Regions from separate parts of the Colwellia sp. MB02u-9 genome, predicted to be linked through region 2. Evidence: riboswitches for the same ligand, from Rfam matches in the RefSeq annotation. Region 2 holds a riboswitch; the other holds the start of a gene.
The links. Region 2 has a riboswitch for cobalamin ahead of H4J65_RS01980 (ABC transporter ATP-binding protein). Riboswitches for the same ligand answer to the same signal wherever they lie in the genome.
Positions count from the first base shown of each region.

Region 1 (10,599 bases), on a different contig from region 2:
GAGTTAATAACTCAGTCGCTAATTCTTGATTTATTTCATTATCTTCTACCAGTAATATTCTTGCACCCTGAAGTGTATTTATGGCCAAGGGGACTTCACGCAGGGAAGCATTATATGGCTCACTACGCAGGTTTTCCTGAGCCAAAGCTAGCAATAAACTGTCGAGTAAATTAGACGAGGTTATGGGTTTACAAAGTGTGGAGTATTGCTCATTACCTTTAAGTGCAAGCTCCGACATTTTTTGCTTGTTAGGGAGAATATGTAATATTGGCAAACCTATGCTAGCAGCGAGTATTAAGCCCAAGTCGTTACAGTGTTGATTGTCACTGCAATTGATCAGGTCGAATATTATGACATCAAAAACCTTGTTCTTGTTTTTTAGCTCTGGCAGCGCTTCGGCGACAGAGTTGAAATTTTCGACGATAAAGCCCGAAGACGTTAACATCCGCTGTAAAATAGTTTTATAGATTTTATTGTCGGTGATTAAAGCGATGGTTAAACCTTCAACTGAGGTTAAATTAGTTTTTTTAGCGTTTATATCTTCCGATGACTGGCTTTGGTAGCTAAGGGTAAAATGAAATTGACTGCCCTTATCTTCTTCGCTTTCTAACCATATTTCACCACCCAATAATTCAACAAGGCGCTTGCAAATCGCTAATCCTAAACCGGTTCCGCCATATTTTCGTGTTGTTGAGGCGTCTGCCTGACTGAAGGATTGAAATAATTTTTTTTGTTGCTGCGCATTCATCCCTATGCCAGTGTCACAAATAGAAAATTTTAAGGTAACGTTATCGTCACGCTTACTGAGACATGAAACGTGAATTTTTATTTGCCCTTGTTCAGTGAACTTAGCAGCATTACTGCCAAGGTTAGTTAATATTTGGCTCAGGCGCAGTGGGTCACCAATAAGGTTAATGGGGACGGTATTTTCAACATCAAAAATCAACTCAGTTTGTGTTTCGTTCAGCTTATCGACTAACATCATACTGAGGTTATCGAGAATATCATCTAAGCAAAACGGGATAGATTCAATGTCGAGTTTATTGGCTTCAATTTTTGAAAAATCTAAAATATCATTAACGATACCTAGCAAGGATTCGGCTGCGAGATTGACCTTGGCAATATGATTTTTTTGTTCGGGTGTTAAATCGGTTTTCAATGCTAACGCCGACATACCAATAATAGCATTCATTGGTGTGCGTATTTCATGTGACATATTGGCTAAGAAATTTGATTTAGCTTTAACCGCTTCTTCTGCTAATGCTTTGGCATGAGCCAATGTTTGCTCGGCCATTTTTTGTTCACTGATATCAACAAAGGTACCTAATAACCCGCCAGCGCAACCATCAGCTTTGGCAAAGCTTTTTACCCAATACATGGTGGTATGTTCTAAGCCATCGGCGTAAACCAGTGGTATTTCTTTTCGCACCATGCCCATTGAGTCAATAACTGCCTTGTCTTCTGTTTGGTAGGCTTTTCGGTCTGCTAAGGGCAAATAGGCGAGGTCTAGTACGGTTTTACCAATAATATCTGCTCTTTTAACATTAAAGGTTTGTTCATAGGCTTTGTTAACGTTAGTAAATTTCAAGTCAGGGTCTTTAACAAAAATCGGGTATGGAATGGTATCAGCCAGTGCTTGTTGGAAAAGCAGATGCTCAGCCAATGCCGCGTCACGGTTTTTGCGTTTGGTGATGTCTCGAATAATGGCAACAATAAAGCGATCATTATGAATATCGACGGCGCTAACGGTGACTTCTGCAGAGAATTCACTACCGTTTTTACGTCTACCGTTAAGCTCGATGAGCTTTTTCTCTAGGGTAGGTTCGTGCAATAAGTGGTGAAAAATATGTAAGCTTGTTTCTTCTGGTAATAATCGCTCAATTTTTTCGCCAATAAGCTCAGCTTTTTCGTAGCCAAACATGCTTAATACTTGCGAGTTAACAATGCTGTGCTCTCGATGTTTATCTAACATCAATATAGCATCAGGTGCTGACTCCATTAAGGCGGCAAATTGTGCTTTGGCGGCATTTTTTTGCGTCACATCGATTAAGGTTAACCGCACTTCGGTTAATTTATTATCGTCATCATAAACCGGCAGGGCAGACATCATAGTGTCGATAGTTTTCTTGTCATTTATTTTTACTGGCACTTCACACTCTAAAAGCCGAGATTTAGTCTGAAATATTTGGTGCACGTAATGAGCTGGCGCAACAAAGCTTTGCCAATTTAAGGAGGAAAACGTGCCTCTTGGGCGTTTAAACATTTGTGCGAAGACAAAATTGTGTTTAATAAACTCACCTTGAGCGTTTAAGGTCGCATAAGCCACTGGCGCATGTTCATATAACTGCCACATTGCACGTTCGCGTTGATGTAATTCAGCGGTACGTTGTGCAACAAGTTGCTCTAATTCTGCTTTCGAGTGGCGCATATATTTTGTTGAACGTTGGCCAACCGTGAGTGTAAATACGTTAGACGTTAAGGTTAATAGTAAGGTAATAACAGCAATTAACATCAATTCATTACGCAGTGAACTTACGCCCCCCATGGCTTCATCTGCATTAATTTCGGTTGCAATACCAAAGCCGTACTGATTGTTCCATAACCAAGCACCATAAACGGTGACACCGCGATAGTCGTTATACCCCAAGACATTACTGGCAATTTTATGATCTGTGATCAAGCTAATGTTGTCTGAACGGGCATTATTGATCAATTGGTTTGCCATAAAAGTAAAGGGTAATTGCTGGCTGTTAATCACGGCATCAGGGTTTTTCATGACATTAATCTGTGGGTCTTTAAGTGTGATCATTTGCTTATTTTTGCTGTGTTCTTGAAAATAGTTTAGTGATGATAATTCAGCATCAAAGCGACTTTTTGAGAGCATTTGGCCTAATCGACTGACTAAGTAGCTTTCGCCTGAGGCGCCAATGCGACCTTGCTGTATAATAGTAGAGATTTGGCCACTGACTTGAATGCTAATGGATAATGCCGCAATAACCTGATTTTTTTCATCGAAGATTGGCGTGATCATATACATATTGTATTGATCTATCGTGTTGGCCGAGTGGCTAAGTGAGTGCTTAACACCAGAGTTTATTGAAGGCACAAAACGACTTTTTCCAGCAAAAACAGCAGTGATAATCTCGGGGTGTTGTTGGGCTATTAGGTTAGTTTTACCTAGGCGGTCATTGTCATCAGCGCTAATGTTGATGAAGTCTTGATTAATAACTGAAAAACCTTGGTTTTCAAGACTCGTTTGGCGCAAGTATTGGCTAATATTTTGCTGTGATTTTGTTTTGATGAGTGTGTCGTTTAACTGGGATTGCAACAGTAAGCTTTTAGTGAGATTAACTAATGTCTCATCTTTAGCTATTTGTTTTAATAAGTTTTCTTGCTCACTTAGCCAATCATTTAGTCTATTTTTTGTTGCTTCAACGACAAATTCAAGATTTTTTTTGATATTGGCTTGGCTGATTTTTTCATTGTCTTGCAAGGATAAGTAAATAACACTAAAAATAATGGCGATATTTAATATCGATACGGTATGGACGATAAAGGGGAATTTTTTTGATGCCATAAAGGAGGCTAGGTGTTGTTGACTAACTAATCTTGGTAGCAGCAGTGTTGAAAAAATTAATAACAGTGAAATTATTACCATGACAATAATTAATGACGTACTGCTATTAATGGCAAGTTGTTTAGGAGCAAAGCTGCTTAAGGCGTCTTCTAGTAATAGATTGGTGGGGATGAAAGGCTTATCTATCATGCCCAGTTGATAATAAATTTCAGCTATTTTTTCCATGCGAGTGCGGGCGATTGAGCCAAGAGGAATAAATTTAGCTAAAATTATTTTACTAATTTCGTCAGCTTCAAAAGCTAAGTGGCGATAAGACTTGTTTTGGCTATTATATTTTTCTGCAATTAATTTAATGATTTCTGCTTTATGATTGAGCGCATATTGCCAACCTTTTATGGTTGCTTGACGCATTGCTTGTACACGTTGAGGGTTGTTTTTTACCTCTGACTCACTGGTGAAAAGATTGTCGCCATAAAAATCAATACCGTAGTCTCTTGGGCTAATGGTTAATATATCAATATTTGCTTGGTCAAATTCAAAGGGCTCATTAGTGTCATAAATTAAAATAGCATCGGTTTTACCGGTAATTAACGCTGAAAATCTGTCACTTTGTTCTTGCCAAGTAAAGGCTGACATATCTTGTTCTGCTTGCATAAGCATGGCAGTAATAGGGGCAAAATTTTTCAATCTTGTATCTATCATGATGCGCTTACCAATCAGATCAAATGGACGGGCAATGCGAGAAGATCTTAATGTGGCGATAGTCGCCGGTGAATGTTGAAATATTTGTGCGACAATAACAACAGGTTTGCCATTATTTTTGGCGACAATTAAACTTGAGTCATTGATGCCATAATCGGCCCTGCCGTCGATGACATAATCTTCAATGGGGCTTGAACCTTTGAATTCTCTTAACTCTACCTCTAAGCCCAATGCTCGATAAAAGCCTTGTTCTTTGGCTGCGTAATAGCCGGCATATTGAAATTGATGCAGCCAGTTGAGCTGAATAGAAACTTTATCAAGTTCTTGCCCTAAACCTTGGCCACTAAAAATGAAAGATAAAGTACAGACTATGGTGATTAAGCTGTTTTTAATGCTGAAAAAATTTAACATATTACGCGCGTTCGGCCCATTGTTTGATAATGTTGGCTAGTTGTTCAACACCGTCAGTTAATGCTGCGGGTCCTGGTTGTAAAATATCGGTAGAGTTTATCTCATAGATGTCACCATTTTTTATCGCAGGTATTGCTTGCCAACCCGCTCTAGAGGTAACTTTTTCTTTATCAAATTTACGACCACACCAAGAGGCAATGTAGATATCAGGCTGTTTGGCAATAACATCACTGGGGTTTGCCACAATGCGGTTCTTGGCTAAGGACTGGCCGGAAAACTCTTGATAACAGTCTATACCACCGGCAATTTCTATTAGCTCACTTACCCAGCCAATGCCGGTGATAATAGGGTCAAACCATTCTTCAAAATAAACTTTTGGGCGCACAGGCAATTTGGCTGCTTGTTGTTTAATTTTGCGTAAATTATGTTGTAAGTCGCTGACTAACTTATCGCCTTTTTCTGGTTGACCGATTAAGCCTGATAAGGTGCGTATCATCTGCAAAATTTCACTGACACTGCGATGATTAAAGCAATGCACTTGTATACCTTCTTTGATTAAATCGGCAACAATATCGGCTTGCATATCAGAAAAGGCCAGCACTAAATCTGGTTTTAGTGCGAGTATTTTTTCTGTTCTTGCGGTGATGTAAGCACTTACTTTTGTTTTTTCTTTTCGCGCGCGTTCAGGGCGCATGGTATAAGCTGAAATGCCAATAATGCGATGATCTTCTTCCATCAGATAAAGTGCTTCGGTGGTTTCTTCTGTTAAGCAGATAATTCGTTCTGGCCATTTAGGTTCAGCAACTGGCATTATGTATTTTCCTTGTTGACTCGCTGTTGTCTTACTATCAGTCTTGTTACTAGTATTCGCCTTGCTATGAACTATGTATCGCCATGAGCTAGCTGTTATTAGGCTGAGTACTTTTTACTTTATCAAAAACAGAGACACAATGATTAATTTTTTAATTATCCTAGGGGCTATTATTGGCCGACTCGATGTTAACGCATCATAACTAAGTACTTAATGCGCTAAACTTGTTTGCTATATTTTTCGGCATTATCGGGTGAAAATTGGCTTGAATTGACGCTTTAACGATAAGTTGTTAGTTGTTGAGTTTAACGGCCATGGAGACAAAATAAAGCTAATCAGTTAACTTTTATGCTTAGGAATCCGGTGATATTATTTTGAAAAAGTGAGGATATTTATATTCTTAACAGCCCAGTGAATAAAAAATAAACCTTGCTATTTCGCTCTAGCTGTCGATAATCGCGCCATTAATTAAATAATGTCATATTCAATTTTACTTTTTTATGTTTTGAAAGCGTAATAAAATAAAGCTGGGAATGTGGTGAAAGTCCACAACTGTACCCGCAACTGTAAACAGAGCGATATATTAACCACTAAATCTTTTGGCTAAAAGTGATTTGGGAAGGGATATATCTAGATGCTGTAAGTCAGGATACCAGGTGAATTATGATCATTAGTTACCACGTCGAGCGGGTTACTCGGGCATTGGATATTTTATCTATTTTCATTTATACCACCTCAGTGGTGAAGATGAATTTGCTCGCTATATCGCTAAACCTTATCGACGTTAATCACATATATCGGCCAACTGATGTTGGGTTTGATACTCGTTAGGCGTTGCAATGTTTGATATGAAAGCTGTTAGTCACCCACACTCAGAAAAAATTCAAACGCTTATCTATGGTAAAGTTAAACCATTAAATATCAGCACTTTGGGTAAACTCAAACACTTAACTAAGCATTTAACTAAGCACATGGCTAAAGTTCAGCTGACGGTTAAGGTTTGTTATGTGCCTAATCATCTTCATCAGAAGTTACACTTCAACTCTGCCCATTTTACAGGTGTTGCTATTGCGGCCAGTAAAGTCACCAAACAAATGAATAACCAAGTGCACCAAGCCATGGTTGATATTAATCAACATCGAGAAATACAACTTGAGCGATTAGCTGATGTCTGTCAGCAGCATTTAGTTAGGGATAAAATTTACGACATGATTAATCAAGGTGTCGATACGCCGAGTAATAAGCTGTCAACTCACTAAGACGAAAAAATTTAAACAAGCGACAGTAACTGAACACTTTAGTGACTGTTTTACATAGTAAGTTCGAGGGAAGAAAATGAAATTTTTTCACTGCCCCCGCAACGGTAATCATAGTGTTAAGCGTTTTATTTTTATAAAGATATATTGATAGAAAGCGTGGCCATGTTAGTCCGAGCACTTTAACTTGCATAATTAAACTGCGCTTAAGCGCGGTAATAAAATGGTGCGGAGGGCATCGTTAATGAGGTCATATGAACATTAAACAAAACAATTTTTTCAAAAAATCACTATTATCACTTGCCGTTATCAGTGCTATGTCGACAGCTTTTGTCGCTTCAGCAAGCACCGAAAGTAAGGCAAAAGATATTGAAGTATTAACCGTAACGGCAACCCGTACACACCTAAATATTGACGATGCGCTGACTAGTCAAGTGGTTATTACACGTGCAGATATCGAGCTAGCTAACCCAATTTCATTTTTAGATTTATTATCTACAGTACCCAGTATTGATATTGCCACTAATGGCGGTAGAGGGCAAAACGCCTCAATTTTTATGCGTGGCACCAACTCAGATCATACCTTAATACTGATTGATGGTGTGCGAGTGAGTTCTGCCACATCGGGCGGTACAAATTTAAATACCATTTCGCCAGAGATGATCGAGCGTATTGAAATCGTGCAAGGCCCACGTGCAGCATTGTGGGGCTCAGACGCTATTGGCGGTGTTATTCAAATATTTACTCGTCAGTTATCAGCGGGAGAGTTGTTTGCCGGTGCTAGTTTTGGTACTGACAACTATCAAAAGTATAAAGCTGGCGCAGGTATTAGCCATGGTGACGGCCAAACGACTATCACCGTCAGTAAAGAAGAAAGTGATGGTTATGATGTTCAAGAAGGCGCTGAAACTGATGATGACGGTTACGACTTTACCTCGGTAGCGATTAGAGGTCAGCAAAAAATCACGGAAGATTTTTCAGTAGAGTGGTTGTTATCAAGTGATAGTGGCGACAATGAATATGATGGTTATTATAATGGCTCTGATTTTAACAATCATGCGTGGTTAGTTCGCGGCAATTATGCGACCAGTATTAAAGGTGTAAATAACAAGACCGTTTTTTCTGTTGGCCAAAGTCGTGACAGTATCGACAGCTTAAGTAATGGCCTTTCACAAGGGATTTTTGAAACCCGTCGCAATCAATACTCGATTGTTAATAACAGCCAGCTTTCTGATGATCTGCAAGTTAATATTGGTGTCGATTATTATCAAGACGATGTTTCTAAAAGTAGCATAGTTTTTGACAAAGAAGAAAGAGACACCACAGGTGTTTTTGCCCATACCTTATATACTGAAAATGCATGGACATTTGAAGCGACATTAAGACACGACAGTGTTGAAGATGTTAACTCAGAAAATACTTATAATTTCGGCGTCGGTCATAAAGTTGATGAAGATACTCGCGTGGTACTTAATTATGGTACTGGCTTTAAAGTGCCGACTTATAATGATTTATTCTATCCAGGCTTTGGTACGCCAACACTTGATTCAGAGCTTTCTGAAACGGTAGAGTTGTTTTTCGAAACAAAAATTGCTGAAGTTAACACCAGTGTTAGCTTATACCGTTCAAAAATTGATGACTTAATTGGTCAAAAAGATGGTGTGGCAGCAAACTTCAAAAAAGTTGAAATTAATGGTCTTGAACTCTCAGCCAACTATGCTGGCTTTGGTGGTATGCATGACGTTAATCTTTCTTATACGGATGCCGAAGATCAATCGACAACAGATAATACTGGGCGCTTAAGTTATGAGCAGTTGATTCGTCGCGCGAAAGAAAAATTCAACTATAAATTTGTCACCACAGTGAATGCAGTAGACGTTTACGCAGAATATCAATTTGTTGGTGCAAGAGAAGATGCCGTATTCGGCATTGGTAAGGTTGATTTAGCGAGTTATCAATTAATTAATTTAGGGCTGAACTACGATGTATCTCACAATTTTAGCGTTTCTTCTCGTATTACTAATTTATTAGATAAAGCGTATCAAACGGCGAGTGGCTTCAACAGCCAAGAACGCGCACTTTATCTTGGTATTACTTATCACAACTAAGTTGTATTGACCTGTCGGGAGTTATTATTGCTTAGCGCTTTTGAAAAAGTATTGAAAGCGCTTTTAAAGGAGTGATGAAATAGCCCTGTAAATAAAAAAAGGCACCCTCTATAACACTAGGGTGCCTTTTTTTATACTATGTGTTGGATGTGGGCGCTGATAACACTATGTTAGTTAATAATGCTTCTTGTTGGCAAAACAAGCGATAAAGCTGTAATTGATTTTTTGCTCTGACTAAATTGTGGCTGGCGTAAGTGGTTTTAAAGTACTGATCGCCATTTAAAAAGTCAGTTAAAAATCGAATACTGAGCATAAATGGCATCAATTTAATGCCAAAGATTAAACTTCTGCGTTCAATTTCGCTGAGCGAGCCATTAAAACCTTCAATGTAGGCGTTGGTTAACGCGGTTAATATCTCAAAATTAATGCTCATATTATCGAGTTCAGCGCTATCTTCGGCAATTGACGGACAACAGCTGCGTACCATATCGCCAAAATCATGCATCAGATAACCTGGCATACAGGTATCTAGATCAATCACGGCCACGGGCTGGTTGGTTGCTTTGCTAAAAAGTAGATTGTTAATTTTAGTGTCGTTATGGGTAACACGTAAGGGCAATTTTTTAGTGATTTCAGCAATACTGTCGATAAAAGTTTGCTGAGATTGAATAAAGGTAATACTTGTCTGAGCGGCTGCTAATCTTGTATCTTCAGCGCTTGCTACTGCTTGTTGAAATTGTTTTATTCGTATGGATAAATCATGAAAATTTGCAATGATTTCAGCTAATTCTTCACTGTTAAAATCACTGAGTGCGGCAGTAAATTGTGCAAAGGCGCTGGCCACTACACTGGCTTGCTCGACGCTAGTTATTGACTCTAAGGTATAACACTGGGGAATATAATGCAGGCTACGCCAATATTGCCCTTGTACTTTAACATGATTTTTATTATCTATGCTGCGCAGCTGATAAATCGGTATTAAAGGGTAGCTTTTATTGTCAGACTTAATTTTTAAGTGTGCGCTAATCAGGTCGGCATTATCAGTTACTTGCCGCGGCGCATTAAAAACTTGTTGATTTAAATGTTGTAAAACGAATTTTTTATCAAGCGTTTGCACTAAGTAAGTGTTATTGATCAGGCCATTGCCGAGCAAAGTAATTTTGCAATTTTCTATAGCATAACCAAATTGTGCTAATACCTGTGCGAGTAATTTATGAGGTAAGGCTAAAATCATAGGATGTTTTTTTATTGACAATAAGGCGCTATAAATACGCGAAATCTTATCACTATAAAGCGTTCGACATATTAAGCGTTCGACATATAAACAGTCGAAATGTTAAGTTACCAACATATTAAGAGATAGTCGCCAAGATGAAAAGTGTTCTTTTGCTATTAATGTTTGAGAAAAAAGAGGCCAAGCTAGCGACAGATAACTTTTTGCATTGATATTGCCTTTATATTTGCCATGCTTTACCTTCTGCAGTCCTCATTCTTTTCTCCCTGTGAGATGTTTCTTGTTTTTACAGGGAGGAAACAATGAGAAAAGAAGGAGAAAATATTTAATATATGGCAGGGCTGCGAGGGTGTTATGTTAAAGGCGAAAGCATTTTATATTAGCTGTGCTTTACCTCCTACAGTTCTCATTCTTTTCTCCCTGTGAGATTTTTTATTTTTACAGAAAGAAAACAAGCAGGTAACCAAGGCTAGTGTGCATGTTTGCGCGCTAAACGCTTT
Region 1 covers NZ_JACGVF010000097.1:79,582-90,180, reverse strand. The annotation lists gene H4J65_RS13490 (ABC transporter substrate-binding protein) at 1-4,690, opposite strand, end outside; gene H4J65_RS13485 (cobalamin-binding protein) at 4,692-5,501, opposite strand; cobalamin riboswitch at 5,983-6,178, shown strand; gene H4J65_RS13480 (hypothetical protein) at 6,341-6,760, shown strand; cobalamin riboswitch at 6,783-6,957, shown strand; gene H4J65_RS13475 (TonB-dependent receptor domain-containing protein) at 7,012-8,865, shown strand; gene H4J65_RS13470 (phosphotransferase enzyme family protein) at 9,002-10,120, opposite strand; gene H4J65_RS13465 (LysR family transcriptional regulator) at 10,569-10,599, opposite strand, start outside.
Region 1: it holds a riboswitch for cobalamin, as region 2 does, so the genes downstream of both, H4J65_RS13475 (TonB-dependent receptor domain-containing protein) here and H4J65_RS01980 (ABC transporter ATP-binding protein) in region 2, are expected to answer to the same signal.

Region 2 (10,599 bases):
CCTAACCTTAGCTGAACTCAACTAAAGAGTCAGTAAGTGTATTGCAATGAGTCGATGCTTTAAGCTTAAGTTTGCTCACCGGCCAGCCTATTGTTTTTTATACTGATGGTAAACGATGTAAAGAGACTCAATGACTAAACTTTACATCATCACCAACGAGTTAATATGGCTGCCCGCTATCGACCACGGCTAGTAAAAAATCTGTCAGGGTTATCTATGCGGTTCATTTATGCAGTTTAGCTATGCCATCCATGATAACTATTATAACACCTTAAGCTTTTGCTGATGGTCTTGAAGAAACTTCAGCGTACCAGCGTTTTAGATTTTTTTGTTCGTCTGCTATTCGAATGTTGTTCACTCGATTAAAGTCTATTGAGATGAGCGCTGTAATATCGGCAATAGAAAAGCTATCACCTGCGATGTATTCTGAAGACGCTAAGTGTTGGTCTAAAAATACCAAAAACTTTTTCACATTTTCACCACATTCTTTGCCCCAACCGGGAACAACGTTCATTCGGTCTTTAAAGTAACCACTGGTATGTTGAAAGCACATGCCCGTTGGCATTAATAAAGATAATTCCATACGACGTTGCCATTGCTCTATTATGGCTTTTTCAAGCGGACTTGAACCCATTAATGGATGTTCTGCATTTATCTCTTCAAAATATCGGCAAATGGCAACACTTTCACTAATCACAGTGCCGTCATCTAATTCTAAAATGGGTATTTTAGCCAATGGGTTTTTCTGTTTGAACGCTTCAGTTAAGTTATCACCGCGTAGAATGTCCATTTGAACAAACTCGATGCCGGTAATGTTTTTCTCATGTAAAAATATTCTTACACGCCTTGCATTTGGTGCTGTTGCTGCTTCATATATTTTCATGGACATTGCCTTTAATAAATTATCTACACCACTTATGATAACAATTATCTATTCAACCATGATAACTATTATCATATCCTAGGCTTTTGCTGATGGTCTTGCACAAACGTTAGCGTATCCGCAGGTTAGATTTTTACTGCTCTGCTATTCGAATATTATTAACTCGATTAAAGTCTATTTTGATAAGCGCGATAATATCGCCAATAGAACAGTAGTCACCTGCAATGTATTTTCAAGACGCTAAGTGCTTATCTAAAAATGCTAAAAATGCTAAACACCCCAAAAATGCCAAAAATTTTTAACATTTTCACCCAATGAACCTTTCCCCAAATCGGGAACAAGGTTCATTGGGTGCTAATGGCGCACCTTAGCCTTTTTGCTCTGCCTCAAGCAATTCAGCTTCGAGTTGATCACTTTCATCGGCTCTAGGTTTAGTAAAAGGTGCAATAAGCTGATATAAAACAGGCGTCAGTAATAAGGTGAATACCACCGCTATACCCAAACCACCAAATACCACCCAACCAATTGAATTACGTGACTCGGCACCGGCTCCGGTTGATAAAATAAGCGGTAACCCCCCTAGTATGGTTGATATCAAGGTCATCATAATAGGTCTAAAACGAACTTCGGCTGCCATAATGATGGCGGCTTTAACCGTTTTACCTTGATCTCTTAATTGATCAGCAAACTCGACTAATAAAATGGAGTTCTTGGCAATCAATCCAATTAGCATCACCAAGCCAATTTGTGAGTAAATATTAATAGATGTACCCGTTAAGTAAAGCGCGAAGATAGCTGACGCTATGCCAAAGGGTACGGTGATCATCACGATGATCGCACTATTAATACTTTCAAATTGAGCGGCTAATACCAACAACACGATCAGAAAGGCGAACAGGTAAGTCATGGCAATTTGATTAGACGTTTCTTCAAACGTCAAGGCTTCACCCAAAAACACTAAACCTATGCCAGGCGGTAAGTTGTCGTTGCCAATATCACGCAATTGCTCAACCACATCAGCCATAGATATTTCATCCGGTAGTTCTAGGTCAATTTCGATTGCCCGCCTTTGTGCCTGCCTTTCTAACTCGGCAGCAACACCTTCTTCTGATATGTAGGCAAGACTGGATAATGGCACCAAATTGCCATCGCGAGATTTAACAAACAAATTAGTTAAATCGGAAGGATTACTGGTCGAGCGCCCGCTAGATTGTAAAATTAATGGCACGGCCTGATCACCAATATTTAAATCGGTTATATCATCACCATTGATAGCCGCACGCAAAGTGCTAGAGATATCATTAAAAGGCACACCTAGCTCTTCGGCTCTGCGCCGATCAATATTAATTTTCAATTGTGGTTGAGTTGGCTGATAACCAATTCTGGGGCGACCTAACTCAGGTAGTTTTTCTTCAACAATCTTGCTAAAGGCTTGCGCCGCTTCAAAGATGCGTTCGTAAGTATCACCCGTTAGTGCTAATTCTAAGCCACCGCCTTGCCCTCTAAGGTTTAAACTATTTGAGCCAAAAGCTCGAGCTGGAGCGCCCGGAATGGCCTGCAATTGAGGGCTCATTTCGCTAATAATTTCTTGCTGTGATTTACTTCTATTATCCCAGTGTTCTAATGGTACAGTTATAAAAACAATATTAGGATCCCAACGACCCACCACGGTGTAAATGGAATTAACATCTTCATCTTGCACGTAGGGTAATAATATTTCTTCCATTTTCCGTGCTTGTCTGTCCATATAGTTTAAGCCGGCCCCATCTGGGCCTCGAGCAAAAATACGCACTGAACCTCGATCTTCTGAGGGTAATAATTTATTTTCAATTTCGTTATACAGCGCAGCGGCTGACGCAGCAGCAATGACCGAAATTAATAAGGTTACCCATGCATAACCCAGCGCTAGGCTTAATAAGGCTTTATATTTAGTTAAAACCCAAGTACCGAAGGCACCTAACGTGCGATCGAACAGTACATTTTTTTTATTTTTAACGGGTAGCTTTGCTGTTAGTGCAGGTACCAAACTTAAGGCGACGAATGAAGATATGATAACGGCCCCCGCTAACACGCCACCAAATTCTCTGAATAAGCGTCCCGCTGTTGACGGTAAAAAAGCGATCGGAATAAACACCGCAGCCAATACCGCAGTCGTTGCCACAACCGCAAAAAACACTTCTCTAGTACCTAGTACAGCTGCAGCTCTAGAGCCTAATCCTTCTGCTCTTCTGCGTTGAATATTCTCTGATACCACAATAGCATCGTCGACGATTAAGCCGGTACCTAAGACTAAGGCTAACAAAGTCAGAATATTAATCGAAAAGCCCAGTACCCACATGATCACTAATGCGCCAATGAGCGACACGGGAATAGACAGAGCTGGCACTAAGGTGGCACGAAAGGAGCCTAAAAATAACCACAGTGTGCCTATCACTAATAATACCGTTAAACTTAGCGATAAAATTACTTCATCTACAGAGCCTCGAATAAACTCAGCATCATCAGAGGTGACAACAATATTAAGATCCGTAAAGCGCTTATCAAGATTTTTCACCATAGCTAACACTTCGTCAGAGATCTCTATGGTATTAGAACGCGCCTGACGCACGATACCTAAACCGACCACCGGCATGCCATCTAACCTGACAATACTTCTTGAGTCAGCCGGTCCAAAATAAACACTCGCCACGTCGCCAATACGCGTATTACCCGACACGACAATACGTTCAATATCTTCAGGGCTAACTGAGTTAGCACTGGCCCGAACAATAAGCTCTTGATCTGCTGATTTAACACTACCGGCTGGTACGTCAAAAGGGGCTAAACGTAAGGCGGCGGCGACATCTGACATAGATAAGTTAAAACTGGTCAGTCTCAATGCATCCACTGAAACCCGCATTACCCTTTGTCTTTCACCATTTAAAGACACGTCAGCGACGCCAGGAATGCTTAAAAACAAAGGCGCTAAATCAACCTCAACCCGCTCGGTGAGTGTTTCCATATCTAAGGTGTCGCTGCTAATCGCTAAACTGACTACCGCTTGAGCGTCACTATCTGCTTTGATAATGGCCAGTCTTTCCACTTCGTCAGGTAAATTTCGCTGCACTCTGCTGACCGACTCTCTGGTTTCATTGGCCGCGTCTTCAAGATTTGTGCCTGGCCTAAACTCAACCCGAATACGAGAGGAGCCCTCTTCACTTGAGGCTCGAATAGATTTAACGCCACTGACTCGCGCAACCGCACCTTCTATTCTGCTGGTTACTTCACTGTCTACGGTTTCTGGCGAGCCACCAGGATAACTGGCCGACACGGTCACCATGGGCCGGTCAACATCTGGTAATTCTCTTATTTCCAAATCATTTATCGCGGCAAATCCTGCTAAAATGATCAGTAAATTAAGCACCATAACCAATACTGGCCGGCGAATAGCTAAGGAAGGTAAATCATTTAATTGCGGCATAGACGGTAATTTCATTATTCGCCCTCAACCTCTTTTACAACATACTCATTAAAAGTGTTCTGTGCTTTTAATGCTTGTCCTTGACGTAATTGCTGCACGCCTTCTACCACCAAAGGCTCGGTTAGGTTAAATTCACCTTCGACTAAAATAGTGCCCCGTAAACGTTCACGAATTTTCACATTAACTCGTGCCGCTTTTTCATCAACCATTTGCCAAACATAAGCCCCCGTGGCACTCCATAACAAAGCGGCTTCAGGCACAGCAATATAATCTTGCCCTGGCACGGTTAAGTTAACGCGAAAGCTCATACCGGGTCGGTAAGTGTCTTGGCTATTATCGAGCAGCGCTCTGACGCGAATAGTTCTATCTTGCTCGTTAATGCGTGAGTCAACTTGGGCGATACTTGCCTCAATAGTCACTAAACGATTTTGCCAAGGTACTAGCTGCACTTGGGGTTGTTGCGACAACAAAGCCAAGGCTATTTCTGGTGCGGTGAAATTGATAAATAATGACCCACGATCGTCTATGGTAGTGATCACACTTTGAAGGTTAACTCTGTCACCTACTTGGATGTCAGTTAGGCCTAACACACCAGCAAAGGGAGCTCGTATAATACGCTCTTCTAAGGCTATTTTCGCTTCTTTAACCGCTACGTTTGCCAACTCGAGTGTGGTGATAGAATCATCTAACTCACTTTGTGATGCCGCACCTTTTTTAATACTTTCTACTAACAGGAGATTTTTTCTCGCCGCATCTTTGAACTCAATTTTGGCTCTTTCCAAGGTAACCGACTGACGTTCGCTATATAACATCATCAATACTTGTGATTTCTTAACTCGCTGACCAGGCTCAAAATTAACCGCAACCACCCTTTCATTGACCGCAGGAAAGAGGGTAACAGATTTAACGGCTTCCGCGGTGCCCACGGCTTCTAAACTATTTTTTTGAGTTTGATAAATGAGTTTTTCAACTATCACCGTTTTTTTATTAGTGTCTTTATCCCCCCAAGACTGGGCAAAAGTTTGGCTACTCATAACAAGTAAGGCGACCAGATAAAATAAACGATTTCGCATAGAATATATTTCTCAATTATCTTCAAGAGGTTAGAGTACGAACATAGACAGTACTCGGATCAATAAAGCTGACGGTAAACAGTAAAGGGTAAAAGGTAAAAATGTAACTGAATGATGACAACTTAAGCCACTAGGGTTATTTAAAGCTCATTAAACTTTGTCCATTAACCCAAGTAAGGTCTGAGCACATAGCTTGCTTAAGTCAATCTGATCTATATTACCCTGACGACTCGCAGCAAATATTTCGTTCGCGGGTTATAAATAGCCATTAAGTTCAACCACATTACTGTTAAATAGGCGCTTAGCATAACAACACTCACTCATCATAAGCGAGCTATTGTAATTTTTCTACTTAGGCTGTTGCAGAATTTTTTAAATTTCTGCTTTTAACAGACAAGTTAACGGCATAATTTTTAACTAAACCATGAAAAAAAATTACAAAGCTCAGCAGTAAAAGGTAAATAGCAAAAATGGTTATTAATACCTTAACCAGAAAACATCTACATATTTTCTGGTGGGTAAACTTTAACATACAAAGATAAGTTAATAATTTGTAGCCAATATTTTATTATCCTAGTAAATCAGCGTGATAGCCTTTAATATATTCTTACTTAAAATAAAAGTTAGTCTACTAAATAAATGGTGAGTATTGAATGAAGAAAATAATAACAACTGCTGTTTGCAGCTCTTTACTATTCATTGCAGCTTGTAATGATAATACCAGCACAAAAAACACGACTGAAGTACCGGTTATGCAAAAAACGGCTTTGGCATCGGGTATTGATAAAGCCACTATGGACTTGTCTGTTCGTCCACAAGACAACTTCTACCGCTACGTTAACGGCGCATGGTTAAACACTCACGAAATTCCGGGTGACAAAACCGCCATTGGCTCATTTTATGACTTACGTGATGAAGCTGACGACAACGTAAAAGCGATTATCGAAGAATTAGCCGCGACTAAAAATCTAAAAATGGGCAGTGATGAGCAAAAAGTGGCTGACTTATTCCGTTCATTCATGGATCTAGATAGCCGTAACACTGCAGGCACAGCGCCAGTACAAACAATATTTGATGACATTAATGGCTTGAAAGATAAAAATGAACTTGCCACTTTCTTTGGTGAAAATCAAAAGATTGGTGTCGGTAGCCCGCTCGCTTTTTATATCAGTGTTGATGCAAAAGACTCCACACGATATGCCACACATATATGGCAAAGTGGTTTAGGTTTACCGGACAGAGACTACTACTTTAATGAAGCCAAACGTTTTGCAGCATTACGCGCAGGTTACCTTGCTCACATTGAAAGCATATTCGATTTAGCGGGTTTAAAAAACGGTAAGGCCGCCGCTCAAACCATTATGGCGCTTGAAACTAAGTTAGCCGGTTTTCATTGGACCAAAGTTGAATCTCGAGACAGTACTAAGCGTTATAACAAATTTAATGTTGCCGATTTAAACACAATAACAGATGCTTTCAACTGGACCGCCTACCTTGCTGCACAAGGTGTAGCCACGCAGAAAGATATCATCATTAACCAACCTTCATTTATTAAAGGTTTTGGTGAAACATTCGCGGCAACATCCTTAACTGATTGGCAGACTTACCTCACTTTTCACACTCTGAGTAATTTTTCCAGCTCACTTACCGCCGAGTTAACCAATGAAAACTTTTATTTTTATTCAAAACAGTTAAGTGGTCGTGAAGAACAGCGCCCACTGTGGAAACGTGGTGTTGCCGTAGTTAATGACAATTTAGGTGAAGTTATTGGTAAAGTTTATGTTGGCCGTCACTTTAAGCCTGAAGCTAAAACCCGTATGACAGAACTGGTTGAAAATTTACGTGATGCTTACGGCGCAAGCATAGACGAACTAGATTGGATGTCAGAGGCGACTAAAAAATCAGCACGTATAAAACTCGCCAGCTTTGATCCTAAAATAGGCTACCCAGATAAGTGGGAAGATTACACCGCACTAAGCATTAAAAGTGACGATTTAGTCGGCAATACAATACGCTCTGGTACGCTTGCTCACCAAAAAGAACTGGCTAAGCTTGGTGGTCCAATTGACCGACAAGAATGGGCGATGACACCTCAAACCGTTAATGCTTATTACAACCCAACTAAAAACGAAATTGTCTTTCCAGCGGCTATTTTACAGCCGCCATTTTTTAATTTAGCGGCAGACGATGCGGTAAACTACGGTGGCATTGGCGCCGTTATTGGTCATGAAATGGGCCACGGCTTTGACGACCAAGGCAGCAAATACGACAGTGAAGGCAACATGCGTAACTGGTGGACTGATGAAGATTTAGCGGCCTTTACCATGCGCGCGGATAACTTAGTGGCACAGTATGGCGACTATGAGGTATTTGATGACTTAAACGTTAATGGCGAGCTAACCTTAGGCGAAAACATTGGTGATTTATCCGGAGTTACTATCGCTTATAAAGCTTATAAAGCTTCATTAAATGGCAAAGAAGCCCCAGTGATCGACGGCTTAACCGGCGACCAACGCTTCTTTATGGGCTTTGCACAAATATGGCGTGGAAAAATGGTTGAAAAATCATTAAGAAATCGCGTAGCAACAGACCCACATTCGCCAGGTGAGTTCCGTGCACTAGGGGCATTATCAAATATGCCTGAGTTTTATAGCGCCTTTGACGTTAAAGCAGGTGACGCTATGTATATCGCTCCTGAGAAGCGCGTTAAAATTTGGTAATATTGGCTTTACTGATGACATAAGAAAAATCACCTTAGGTCTAATTAACGCTTAAAACAAATTGTCAAAATACAGTGACAAAATAAAAAAGGAGCATTAGCTCCTTTTTTTTACGCCGCTTATAGCGCGTCAAATGACGGTTTTTATTGTAAAGCAGCATACTAAGCCGTAAAATCTCATGCCTAATAATCGATACCTTTAGCCAGATGTTTTGTTATTGTCTTGGCTAATTGATAGGGAACACGGTTAAATTCCGTGACTGTACCCGCAACTGTAAATAGCTTTTAATAAAAGTTATAAGTCAGGACACCTAGTATCAACCTATTGTACCAAGCTAATCATGTTAACACCGTGCGGGAATACACGTAAGTTACACTGTCTTTAAGGCATTCGTATCCTATTTTCTGCGCGGTAGTTAGTTTTATTATTCAACATAAGCTTTTGAATTAACCTCTAGGCCGCAATGAAAATATACTCCTTAGTTATTATCCAACACATGCCAAACGTGATTAGCACTAAGCTAGGCTGGCTTTAATGGCAAAATTACTCAGTGTTGAGTCAGTATCTTGGGCTGTTGATAAACAAAGTATTCTTAATAATATTTCATTTGATGTTGCCCGCGGCGATATTATTGGCATTATCGGGCCTAATGGTGCCGGCAAAACCTCACTCCTTAAGTGCATACTAAACCAATACAAAAATTGGCAAGGCGGCATTAAGCTAAAAAATAAAAAAATCAGCGACTACAAACCACATGAATTAGCACAAACATTTGCTTTAGTGGTACAGAACTCGCCGCCCATATTTGATTTAAACGTTTATGATGTGGTTAGAATGGGCCTACTGCCCTATAAAAGCCTCTTTGCTCGTGATAATGATGTCGATAAAAAAGACATTATACTCGCGTTAGAAAAAGTGGGGTTAGCTAGCAGCCAAGCAAAATTTTTTAACACCTTATCTGGCGGCGAACAACAACGGGTATTAATTGCTAAAGCCCTAGTACAAAAAGCAAAAATCTTGGTATTAGATGAACCCACTAATCACTTAGATATTTTCTACCAACATCAAATATTACAACTCGTGAAAGCGTTAAATATTACCGTTATTATGACCATACATGATCTCAATTTAGCCGCACATTACTGTAATCGTTTGTTGCTATTAGATAAAGGCAACTTAGTCAGCGACAATAGTGTTGATCAAGTGCTAAAGCCTGAGCTATTAACCAAAGTTTTTGGTTTACCCTGTTATCGAGATGACGCACAACATTGTGGCGTACCTAGAGTTTATTTCTATCCTGCTGATGATACTTCGGCGGTTAAACCAACTGGGGCAATGAACTCAACTGAGTCAACTGAGTCAACTGAGTCAACTGGGTCAACTGGGTCAACTGGGTCAACTAGTAAAGGTCAACACTCGTGAGTATTCTTGGCAACCGCAAAGGTAAAAATGTCTGGGTATTTTCAGCCCTTATTGCTTTTACCTTATTCTCCATTATTATGTCGATAACCTTTGGGCCAGCAAGCATTACTAGCCTAGATATATTTCAATGTGTGGTTAATCAATGCGCCTCCACTATGCACGACATGGTGATTTGGCAAATACGCATTCCACGTGTTTTGGTGGGTTTAGTGGCCGGCATGGGTTTAGCTTGTGCGGGGGCAATACTGCAAAATGTAACTCGTAACCCACTGGCCGATCCTTATTTATTTGGCATTATTTCTGGCGCAGGCTTAGGTGCTACCATCGCCACTTTAGTGCTCAGTGACCAACAAGCGCTAGCCTTGCCATTGGCGGCATTTCTTGGGGCATTATTTTCTGTGGTCATTGTCTTTGGTATCGCGACCCTACTGCGTAATATGAACCATTTATTATTAACCGGTATTGCGGTGTCGTTCATGCTTGGCTCTATTAGCCACTTTATTCTTTACCTTGGTGACCCTTTTGCCACCAGCCGCGTTATTTTTTGGTTAATGGGCAGTTTAACGCGCGTTGAAATGTTCCACTTTTATTTGATCAGTGCCATGGTATTACTCACTTTACTGACTATTTTTGCCTTACACCGACAAATAGATGCCCTGTTACTGGGCGATGAAAGTGCGGCAAGCCTTGGCGTTAACGTTAACAAACTGCGTTTAATTCTATTAGCTTTATGTGCAGCAGTGACCGCCGCCATCGTAGCTTATTGCGGTGGTATTGGTTTTGTTGGCCTGATGATCCCACATATTGTTAGGCAACTGGTTGGCGTTACCACCATGCCGTTAATTATTGGCTCCGCCTTGGTTGGCGGATGCTTTTTAGTTTGGGTTGATGTTGCCGCGCGCAGTTTGCTGAGTAATGTCGAAATCCCCATTGGCATCATTACTTCAGCCATTGGCAGTATTTTCTTTTTAGCGATCATGTATCGCACACGTAAAACAGGATAAATCACATGACAACAGATACAGATAAAACTCAAAATCA
Region 2 covers NZ_JACGVF010000067.1:5,501-16,099, reverse strand. The annotation lists gene H4J65_RS02000 (glutathione S-transferase family protein) at 272-883, opposite strand; gene H4J65_RS01995 (efflux RND transporter permease subunit) at 1,251-4,358, opposite strand; gene H4J65_RS01990 (efflux RND transporter periplasmic adaptor subunit) at 4,358-5,416, opposite strand; gene H4J65_RS01985 (M13 family metallopeptidase) at 6,070-8,136, shown strand; cobalamin riboswitch at 8,327-8,469, shown strand; gene H4J65_RS01980 (ABC transporter ATP-binding protein) at 8,671-9,558, shown strand; gene H4J65_RS01975 (iron ABC transporter permease) at 9,561-10,562, shown strand; gene cobO (cob(I)yrinic acid a,c-diamide adenosyltransferase) at 10,568-10,599, shown strand, end outside.